One region of the Rhizobium sp. 768_B6_N1_8 genome, then DNA from elsewhere that is predicted to be linked to it. Evidence: predicted binding sites of a transcription regulator. Region 1 holds the regulator's gene; each other region holds the start of a gene.
The links. Region 1 encodes LexA, which represses DNA repair genes until DNA is damaged. Its sites were predicted from a motif close to TGTTCNNNNTGTGTTCNG; they were not measured.

Region 1 (3,275 bases):
ATCCCAAGGCGCCAGGAACTGGCCCTTCTTGACGTTGATAACGCGGCCGGTCTTTGCCGCAGCCACCAGGAGATCCGTCTGACGAGACAGGAAGGCCGGTATCTGCAGGATGTCGACGACCTTGCCCACTTCGGCGCATTGTTCTTCAGTGTGGATGTCGGTCAGAACCGGAATGCCGAGTTCCTTCTTGAGATCGGCAAAAACCTCCAGGCCCTTTTCAAGGCCGACGCCGCGTTTGCTCGACAAGGAAGAGCGGTTCGCCTTGTCGAAAGACGTCTTATAGACGAGCCCGATACCGAGCTTGGCGCACAGTTCCTTCAACGTGCCGGCAACCATGAACGCATGGTCGCGGCTTTCCATTTCGCAAGCGCCGGCAATCAGCGACAGGCGCCCGGCATTGGAGAAAGTGACCTTGCCGGCGCCTTCGCCGACCGTCACCACGGAGTTGGTAGTAGAGCTCATGATGTTTCCTCGAAAGCGAAGAGCACGCCCTGGCCGGGCGCGGGCTTCACCAGAATACGGTTGCCCTTGCGTGTGTAGGTCACCCCGTTAGCAGCCAAATGCGCTTCTGTCACGGCCAGATCGCCAACCGCAAAGAGGATTGCCCGGCCGCCCAGGCCGCGATCGATATCCGGCGTCGCCAGATCGAAATAGGCCTCCAGCCCCTGCGGGGTCATCAGGCTGATCTTTGCGTTTCCGGTAAGCACCTCCAGCCCGAAACTCGTATCGCCAGCAGAAGCGGCTTTTGCCGCCGAGCGAACGAAGTCGCCGAAGGCTGTCGGCTCGGGGGCTGCGAGAGCGATCTCGGCAATGCCTGTCACGCCATTGGCGTGGGTCTCCAGCACGTTGCGGTCGGCAGGAAGCGGGTTGATGCGCTCGACAGCGAAGAGAAAGAAATCCGGTGCCCGGAGGTCGGCAGCGAAGGCGAGCCGGAAGCCGGCAATGCTCTCAGTGCCATCCGGCATTTTCACAGGGCGTTCGAACTGCAGCACAGAACCGGCACTGATGCTGCCCTCCACGAATCGAGCATGTTCGTGCTTTGCATCCGCGGTGGCGAAGGCGATGGCGGACAGTCCCTCGCTGCCGCAGCGGAAGCGGAAAGCCTGATCGCGAGCCGTGAAGACATTGCCCTCACGTGCCGTCACCTCGCTCTCCTCGACGCTCGCGACACCGAGCGGCTCGATATAGGTTTTGTCGGCAAAGAAAACACAGGCATTCTCCGTGCCGAAGGGATGGCGGGCATCGGGCGCGACGGTAAAGCCCAGCTTGCCCAGCCTTTCGCGGGCAAGGTCGATATCGGTAACCGGCAAAACGAGATGATCGATCGGAAGCGTGTCTTGGCTCATCGGTTCTTCTCCCAGCAGTGACAAGGAGATGTGCTTCAGCAGGTCTCGTGAAACAAGGCCAGACAGGCCTAAGGGCGATAAAAATCAAATTCTCGACAGATTGAACAGAAGTTTTACGAAAATTTAGCTACTTGCGGAACACATATGGAACATATAGTGTCCGTTCTGGATTTGTTTCAAGACTGGGGAGACGCCATGCTCACGCGCAAACAACAGGAACTCCTTCTTTTCATTCATGAAAGGATGAAGGAGTCAGGCGTTCCACCGTCTTTCGACGAGATGAAGGACGCACTGGATCTGGCCTCGAAATCCGGTATTCACCGGCTGATCACGGCGCTCGAAGAACGCGGCTTCATTCGCCGGCTTCCGAACCGGGCGCGCGCGCTCGAAGTCATCAAACTGCCGGAAGCCTACAGCCCGAGCCTGCAGCCTCGGCGCGGCTTTTCACCGAGCGTCATCGAGGGCAGCCTCGGCAAGCCCCAGCCCGTGGCGCCTCCTGCCTCGGCGAAGCCAGCACCCGCTGCCGATAACGGCAATGCGGTCTCCGTTCCCGTCATGGGCCGCATCGCCGCCGGTGTTCCGATCTCGGCAATCCAGAACAATACGCATGACATCACCGTTCCCGCCGATATGCTTGGCTCCGGTGAACATTATGCGCTGGAAGTTCGCGGCGACTCGATGATCGAAGCCGGCATCTTCGATGGCGACACGGTCATCATCCGCAATGGCAGCACAGCCAATCCGGGTGATATCGTCGTCGCGCTCGTCGATGACGAGGAAGCAACGCTCAAGCGTTTCCGCCGCAAGGGCGCATCGATTGCGCTCGAGGCAGCAAACCCTGCTTACGAGACCCGCATCTTTCCGCCGGATCGCGTCAAGGTCCAGGGCAAGCTCGTCGGCCTCATTCGCCGCTATCACTGACCGGTGACAGATTGGCGTCTGCGAATGTGTTACTGCGCCAATCATAGGCGCGGTGGCGCATCCAGGGTCGCCCCAATGTGTCGAATGCGGTTGCGACCTCAATTCCCTTATCGGTGAATCGAAGTTCGACAGAACCTGTCTTGCGCAGCGTCTCGCCGGTAAAGAGCAGCGCGCCGGAACGACAGCGGTCGAAGCGCAATCGGACAGGGGTCACCACAATATCAGCCGTATCGCAGGCTGGTCCGAGATAGGCAGCATTGTCGATGACGGTCAGTTTCTTTCCATTGACGAGCAAAGTGGTGCACCAGGCGCCCTTCAGGCAGGAGAAGCGTGACGGCGGGCTAATGGCGACTGCCTGTCTCATTGCCTCTCTGGCTTCATTCTGTTGGTCGGGTGACAGTTGCAGTCTTTGACCATCAGGCGCAGTGGGCGCCTTGGCAGCTTGAAGCATAACTGGCTTCTGATGCTCTTCGACGGCAAGGGCCCTCTGCCATTGTTCGAAGATGAAGGCGGGCGGCTTTTCACGGTTCGAAGCCATCGCCTCTCCATCGACTATAGCGACCAGGCTGCCATCTTCGGAGATAGCGATATCGGGCATCGCCTCCGATGGAAGAAGGACAACAGCGAGCGTCGAGACCGCGACAATTGCCGTTCCCATGTGCCGCAGCCGGGTTCTGAGCAGGGTCAGCAGCAGAAATCCGAAAACGGCGGTCGGGAAATACCAGCCGGGCAAGCGGCCTACATCTATGTTGCCGCCCCACCCCGCTACTGCCTTTGCGATGGTGATCACCAGATCAAGCCCGAAGCCTGCCACCGGCCATAGCCAGCCGTCCAGACCAAACGGCATCAGCAGCATTGCCAGCATCCCGGCCGGCATGACGATGAAGGTGATGACCGGCATGGCCGCGAGATTTGCCGGCAGGCCATAGGCAGTCAGCCGGTGGAAATGCTCGATCGAAAACAGCGCCGTCGAGAAACCACCGATCAGCGACGTCAGGAAAACGCCAC
Region 2 (3,275 bases), 1.4 Mb from region 1:
GAAGATAGCGATGGCATCGGCAACCGCCATGACCTTCAGCGTTGTGACGAAGCAGATCATCGAGATGGTGACCATCGCGCCGCGGATGGCATGATACCAGCTCTGCTTCAGCGAGAACTGGATCTTTGCGCCGCGCAGGAAGATGAAAGGCAGCATTGTGAGCGCCTGGATGACGAAGCGGAAGCCGGCCACTTCAGTGGAGGAGATGGTTGTCGTCGCCAGCTTCGAGAAGATGTCGATCAGCGGCGAGATCAGCACCGAGAGCAGCATGAAAAGCAAGCCGAACGTCACCTCGGATGAGGCGGGATGGCGGGTGGAACTCAGGCTCGTCATCTCAGGTCCTTTCGCTCGGGACCGCGGATTGCCTCGTCGCACCAACCGGCGAAATCCGCAATTGCCGTTTCCGCGCCGATCTCGTTCAGCGTTTCATGTCGCATGTCCTGATATATCTCAGTGCTGATACGGGAGAAGCCTCGGCTTTTCAAACGCTTTGACAACCAGAGCACGGCTTTTCCATTGTTGGTTGCCGGGTCCTTGCCGCCGCCGACCAGATGGATCGGCATGTTCTTCGGCAGGGTCTCGAGCCGTTCCTTTTCGATGCCGCGGAAGGTGAGGGCGAAGACATCGAGCCAGAGCGACACCGAAGCATCGAAGCCGCAAAGCGGATCGGCAATATAGGCGTCGACCTCGGCCGGATCGCGCGACAGCCAGTCGAATTCCGTACGGTGATCGGGAACGGATTTGCCCCAGGCGGAAAATGTCAGCCTCGGCAGCATGTCACTCGGCACGTCCGAGCCTTTCAGCATGCGTTCGGCAAGGAGGATCGCCTGTGCAGCGCGGCCGGAGAGACCGACGGCGAAAATCGAATTCCAGACGGCAAGGGCTGCGAAACGGCGGGGAAGATCGGCGGCTGCATTCAGCGCGATCAGGCCGCCCATGGAGTGACCGAGCAGAATGACGGGCAGGCCCGGGTGACGGCCCGTGGCAAAGGTGTGCATGGCGGCGATATCGCTGATGACACTCTCAACACCGTTGCGTCTCGCAAAGCGACCGAGCGGCGCATCATCGGCCGTTGTCTCGCCGTGGCCGCGATGGTCATGCGCATAGACATGGTAGCCGCTTGCCGCCATGGCCCCGGCAAAGCGGCGGTAACGGCGGGAATGTTCGGTAAGACCGTGTGAAATCATCAGGATGGCGCGCGCTTGCCCCACGGCGGGCTGGTGATGATAGGCAAGCGAAGCCGCGGCGTTTTGCAGCCGCAATGTCTCGGAAAACATGCATTCCTCCCACGCCCAAAAGACCAGATATCAAGGCAAATGCAATATTGCGGTTTCGCTCATACATAAGAAAAGCATGCTTGCCCCTGCGATTCAGGGTTGCGCAAACTTCGGCTTCATGCTTGTTTGTTCCTGTATTGTTCTTTGTCGGAGCTATTTCGGGGCTAATAATGGGCAAGTTTCTACTCTCGGTTTCCATCCTGTTCCTTTCGCTGTCGTCAGTCGTTTCCGTATCCGCACAGGAAAGCGGGCGCACACGGTTCATCCTTGCGGCAAGCTGGCAGCCGGCATTCTGCCAGACCAACCAGAAGAAGGCTGAATGCGCCAGCCAGAGCGGCGACCGCTATGACGCCACCAACTTTTCTCTCCATGGTCTGTGGCCGATGCGGAAGGACTATTGTGACGTATCCGCCGACCAGAAAGCCGCCGACAAGGACGGCCAGTGGATGAGCCTGCCGGCGGTGAACCTTTCGGCCGAGACGAAGAGTGCGCTCGACAAGGCGATGCCCGGCACGCAATCGGCGCTCGAGCGGCATGAATGGATCAAGCACGGCACCTGCACGAAAATGAGTGCCGACGATTATTTCGCCACCGCCATTCATCTGATGGGCGATCTCAATGCTTCGGCCGTGCGTGATCTCTTTGCCGCCAATGTCGGCAAGACGCTGAAGGCCGATGCAATCAAGGCGGCCTTCGACAAGAGCTTCGGCGCAGGTGCCAGCGACCGGGTGAAGATGAGCTGCCGGCGCGTCGGCAACAAGCGCGTGATCAGCGAACTGACGATCGGGCTTTCGCAGGATACCGTTTCGGCTCAAGCGAAGGAGAAGGGCCTCGGTGGCCTCATCCAGGGGGCAGGGCAGACTTCCTTCGGCTGTGACGAAGGCATTGTGGATGCAGCCGGCTTCTGACGGAAACATGCCGAAATCCCGACGAAACGGGGTTTCGGCGTTGCCCGACGGCGTGGTTTCGCCTACATAGCGGCCACGATTTCAAGTTTCCGCCCGGAGCATCCCAGCATGGCACGCCAGTTCATCTATCATATGTCCGGCCTCAACAAGGCCTATGGCAATAAGAAGATCCTCGAGAATATCCACCTTTCCTTCTATCCCGATGCCAAGATTGGTATCCTGGGTCCGAACGGCGCCGGTAAGTCCACCGTGCTGCGCATCATCGCCGGTCAGGACAAGGAATATACCGGTGAAGCCTGGCTCGCCGAAGGCGCGACGGTCGGATACCTGGAACAGGAACCGAAACTCGATCCGAACAAGACAGTGTTTGAGAATGTCATGGAAGGCGTTGCCTCCAAGACGGCTGTGCTCGAGCGCTACAACGAATTGATGATGAACTATTCCGACGAGACGGCGGACGAGGGTGCAAAGCTCCAGGACATCATCGACAGCCAGAACCTCTGGGATCTGGAAAGCCAGGTCGAGATGGCAATGGAAGCCCTGCGCTGCCCACCGCGCGACGCCGAAGTCACCAGCCTTTCGGGTGGTGAGCGTCGCCGTATCGCACTTTGCCGCCTGCTGCTGTCGCAGCCGGATCTGCTTCTGCTCGACGAACCGACCAACCATCTGGACGCCGAAACCATCGCCTGGCTCGAAAAGCATCTGCGCGATTATCCGGGCGCCGTGATGATGATCACCCACGATCGCTACTTCCTGGACAACGTCACCGGCTGGATCCTGGAACTCGATCGCGGCCGTGGCATCCCCTACGAAGGCAACTACTCGGCTTACCTGCTCGCCAAGGCCAAGCGCATGCTGCAGGAAAACCGCGAAGAGGCAGGCCGCCAGAAGGCGATCAGCCGCGAACAGGAATGGATTGCTTCCAGCCCGAAGGCCCGCCAGGCCAAGTCCAAGGCGCGTATCAAGTCCTACGAGCAACTGGTGGAGGCCGCCGAGAAGCAGCGTCCCGGCGACGCGCAGATCATCATCCCGGTCAGCGAGCGTCTCGGCCAGGTTGTCATCGAAATGGAAGGCATCACCAAGGGCTTCG
Region 3 (3,275 bases), on a different contig from region 1:
CTGATTTCGCTAGTCGAGCCGGAAGACGTCGGCATTGTCCTGCCGTTCCCGCAAACCCTTGTAGGACGCATGCCGCAATTTGCCGTCCGCCGTCCACGCCCGAAACTCGATTTCAGCGATCAGCGTCGGCTCGACCCATACAATATCTGCTTTTCCGGAATAGGGCACCGGCGGCTGCTTTCGCTTCCAGCGCAGCTTGTCCAGCATCTTGCGTAGCCTGTTCATCTCGGCTTCCTTGAAGCCTGTGCCGACGTTGCCGACATGGACGAACTCATCGCCGCGGTAAGCGGCAAGCACCAGCGAAGTGAAGCTGGAAGGCGACGCGGTCGATAGCTCATAGCCGACCACCATGAAGGCTTCGCTCTGGACGCATTTCACCTTCACCCAGGCGCCGGTGCGGCCGGAACGATAGGGCTGATCGAGATGCTTGCCGACAATGCCTTCCAGACCGAGGCGGCAGACGTTCTCAAGCAGGACATTGGCTTCGGCGTTGAGTGTCTCCGATAGACGGATGGCGCCGTCTTTGCCATCGAGCGTGTCCTCGAGAAGATGCCGGCGCGATCGGTATTCGACACCGCGCAGGTCATGGCCATCGAGATAGATCAGATCGAAGGCGTAGAGGATCGCATCGGAAGCACGATTGCCAGCCGTATTGCCGCTGGCCCCCAACGACTGCTGCAGCAGCCCGAAATCAGGTCGTCCCTCATCATCGAGAACAACGGCCTCGCCATCGATGATCATCGTCGCTGGCCCGAGTGCCCGGGCGGCCTGTTCGATCGCCGGAAACCGATGCGTCCAGTCATGGCCGCCACGCGTGAGGATCCGGATCCCCGTTGGCTCGATATGAACCGCCAGTCGGTAGCCGTCCCATTTCAGCTCCCAGCTCCATTGGTCACCGCTTGGCGGACGCGCTTTCAATTGCGCGAGGGCCGGCTCAACGCGATCAGGCATGGCGTCGAACAGAAGCTGTGGCTGCGCCGGGTTGCGCTTCCGACGTGGCTTCGAGCGGATCGGGGCTTCGGTATCGCGAAGAAGCGGCTTTGATCTCGGAGGCTTCGTCATGCCGAGAGTTCAGCACAAAAACCTTAAGAATAGTGTGACGTTGAACATCTATCCCCGCTATCCACCACTGCGGCCCAACGGGAACACGGAACTGGCAAAAATCTCAACTTTGGTTACGTCCTTGAATCCCCTTCGAATCTTTGGATTTCCTAATGCTGGGATAATATTCCTCAACTCTGTGGTGCTTGACTCTTTCACGGCATAAGAACAAACAATGAACATATAGCCCGTACGACATGATGTCGATCCTTTGACCACGATCTTGAAGGGAGCCGTGAACGATGACTGCTGCCCGCCAGAGGGTGATCTGTGATTTGCGCGACCGCATCGCGTCGATGGAGGGCGGATCCGCGAAGCGGGCTGGCGCGCTTTCCTTCGGCGTTGCCGAGATCGATGCGGCGCTGCCTGGCGGAGGTCTTGCCTATGGCGCGCTGCATGAGTTCGCGGGCGGTGGCTCGGGAACTGTCGATGGCGCGGCTGCCGCCCTTTTTGTCGCCGGCATTGCCGCGCGGACCAAAGGGCCCGTCGTCTGGTGCCTGACGCGGCCAGATCTGTTCTTTCCGGCCCTGGCGCAGGTTGGCCTCCATCCCGACCGCGTCATCTTCGTCGAGTCCGATCGGGAAGAGGATGTGCTCGCCAACATGGAAGAGGGGCTGTCCTTCGGCGGTCTCGGCGCCGTCGTCGGCGAGCTCGTCCGCCTGCCCATGGTCAGTTCCCGCCGGCTGCAGTTGGCGGCCGAGCGAACCGGGACCATGGCGCTCGCGGTTCGGCGATGGCGACGACAGACGGAGGCAAATGATTTTGGGCAGCCCACAGCCTCGACCACGCGGTGGCGGGTGAGCGTGATGCCGTCGGAAGAGTTGCCGGTACCGGGGGTGGGTAGGCCGCGTTGGTTTCTGGAATTGATGCGCGTGAAAGCGGGTGAGTGTGCTGAGTTTATAGTGAGGGCGTGCGATGACAAGGGTCGTCTCGATCTATCTTCCGGATCTGTCGACGGATCGCATTCGTCGGGCCGATCCGTCTATTCCGCCTGAACAGCCAATCGCCGTGATCGCGAGGAGCGGCTCGAAGAGATGGGTGTCGGCCGCCGACCCGGCTGCCAAAAAGGCGGGTGTCCACGTCGGCATGCCGGCCGCAATGGCGCAGTCGCTGATTCGCGGCCTGATGCTCATCGATGCCGATCCTGCAGCGGACGCCGCGGCCCTTGAAGGGGTCGTTTGCGGGAGGGGGCGGAATCCTACGCTAAGGCTTTGGCCACCGATATTCGCCCGTGAGGTTGATGTGTTCCCATCCCAGCGGAGAGATATGGGCCAGCAGATCGGGCGATAGCTGTTTCCCCTCGCGTTTCTTTCTGGCGACGACTTCACCGAGTTTCATCGTATTCCAGAAGATGATGATCGCTGCGAGCAAGTTCATGCCTGCGATCCGGTAGTGTTGGCCTTCGGCGGAACGGTCGCGGATTTCGCCCCGACGATGAAAGCTGATTGCCCGCTTCAGCGCATGGTGGGCCTCGCCCTTGTTAAGCCCAATCTGGGCTCGGCGTTGCAACTCGGCATCCAGAATCCAGTCGATCATGAACAGGGTCCTCTCGACGCGGCCGACCTCGCGCAAGGCCGTGGCGAGTTCGTTCTGTCGTGGATATGAGGCGAGCTTACGTAGAATCTGGCTAGGTGCGATACTTCCGGCCGCAATGGTAGCCGCGATGCGGAGAATGTCGGGCCAGTTGCGTTCTATCAGGGCCTGATTGATCTTTCCGCCGATCATGGTCCGCAAATGCGCTGGCGCTGACGAAGGATTGAACGCGTATAGCTTTTTGGATGGCAGATCGCGGATGCGTGGTGCAAACCGATAACCGAGGATGGCACAGGCGGCAAACACGTGATCGGTGAAGCCGCCCGTATCGGCGAACTGTTCGCGGATATGGCGGCCGGCATCGTTCATGAGCAGGCCATCGAGGATATAGGGCGCTTCGCTTGCCGTTGCGGGAATCACCTGGGTTGAGAACGGAGCATATTGGTCCGAGACGTGACTGTAAGCTTTCAGGCCGGGAGTATTGCCGTATTTCGCGTTGACCAGGTTCATCGCTTCCCCTTGCTCCGTCGCGGCGAAGAACTGGCCATCACTCGATGCCGAGATACCGGTCCCCCATAATTGGGCCATCGGCAAATTGGCTTGCGCCTCTACGATCATGGCGAGCGCCCGGTCATAGGCTT

Region 2: the regulator LexA is predicted to act here: its motif matches at 1,405-1,422, upstream of AB8B33_RS14755 (ribonuclease T2 family protein).
Region 3: the regulator LexA is predicted to act here: its motif matches at 1,266-1,283, upstream of AB8B33_RS38790 (ImuA family protein).

What each region holds. Positions count from the first base shown of each region.
Region 1 is NZ_JBPWPV010000001.1:1,505,868-1,509,142, reverse strand. Features, by position in the region: gene kdsA (3-deoxy-8-phosphooctulonate synthase) at 1-462, opposite strand, end outside; gene AB8B33_RS07745 (VOC family protein) at 459-1,346, opposite strand; gene lexA (transcriptional repressor LexA) at 1,542-2,267, shown strand; gene AB8B33_RS07735 (ComEC/Rec2 family competence protein) at 2,248-3,275, opposite strand, start outside.
Region 2 is NZ_JBPWPV010000001.1:2,867,603-2,870,877, reverse strand. Features, by position in the region: gene AB8B33_RS14765 (DMT family transporter) at 1-333, opposite strand, end outside; gene AB8B33_RS14760 (alpha/beta fold hydrolase) at 330-1,277, opposite strand; gene AB8B33_RS14755 (ribonuclease T2 family protein) at 1,448-2,185, shown strand; gene ettA (energy-dependent translational throttle protein EttA) at 2,294-3,275, shown strand, end outside.
Region 3 is NZ_JBPWPV010000005.1:115,894-119,168, forward strand. Features, by position in the region: gene ligD (non-homologous end-joining DNA ligase) at 10-1,062, opposite strand; gene AB8B33_RS38790 (ImuA family protein) at 1,344-2,096, shown strand; partial or broken gene AB8B33_RS38795 (DNA polymerase Y family protein) at 2,017-2,331, shown strand; gene AB8B33_RS38800 (Tn3 family transposase) at 2,305-3,275, opposite strand, start outside.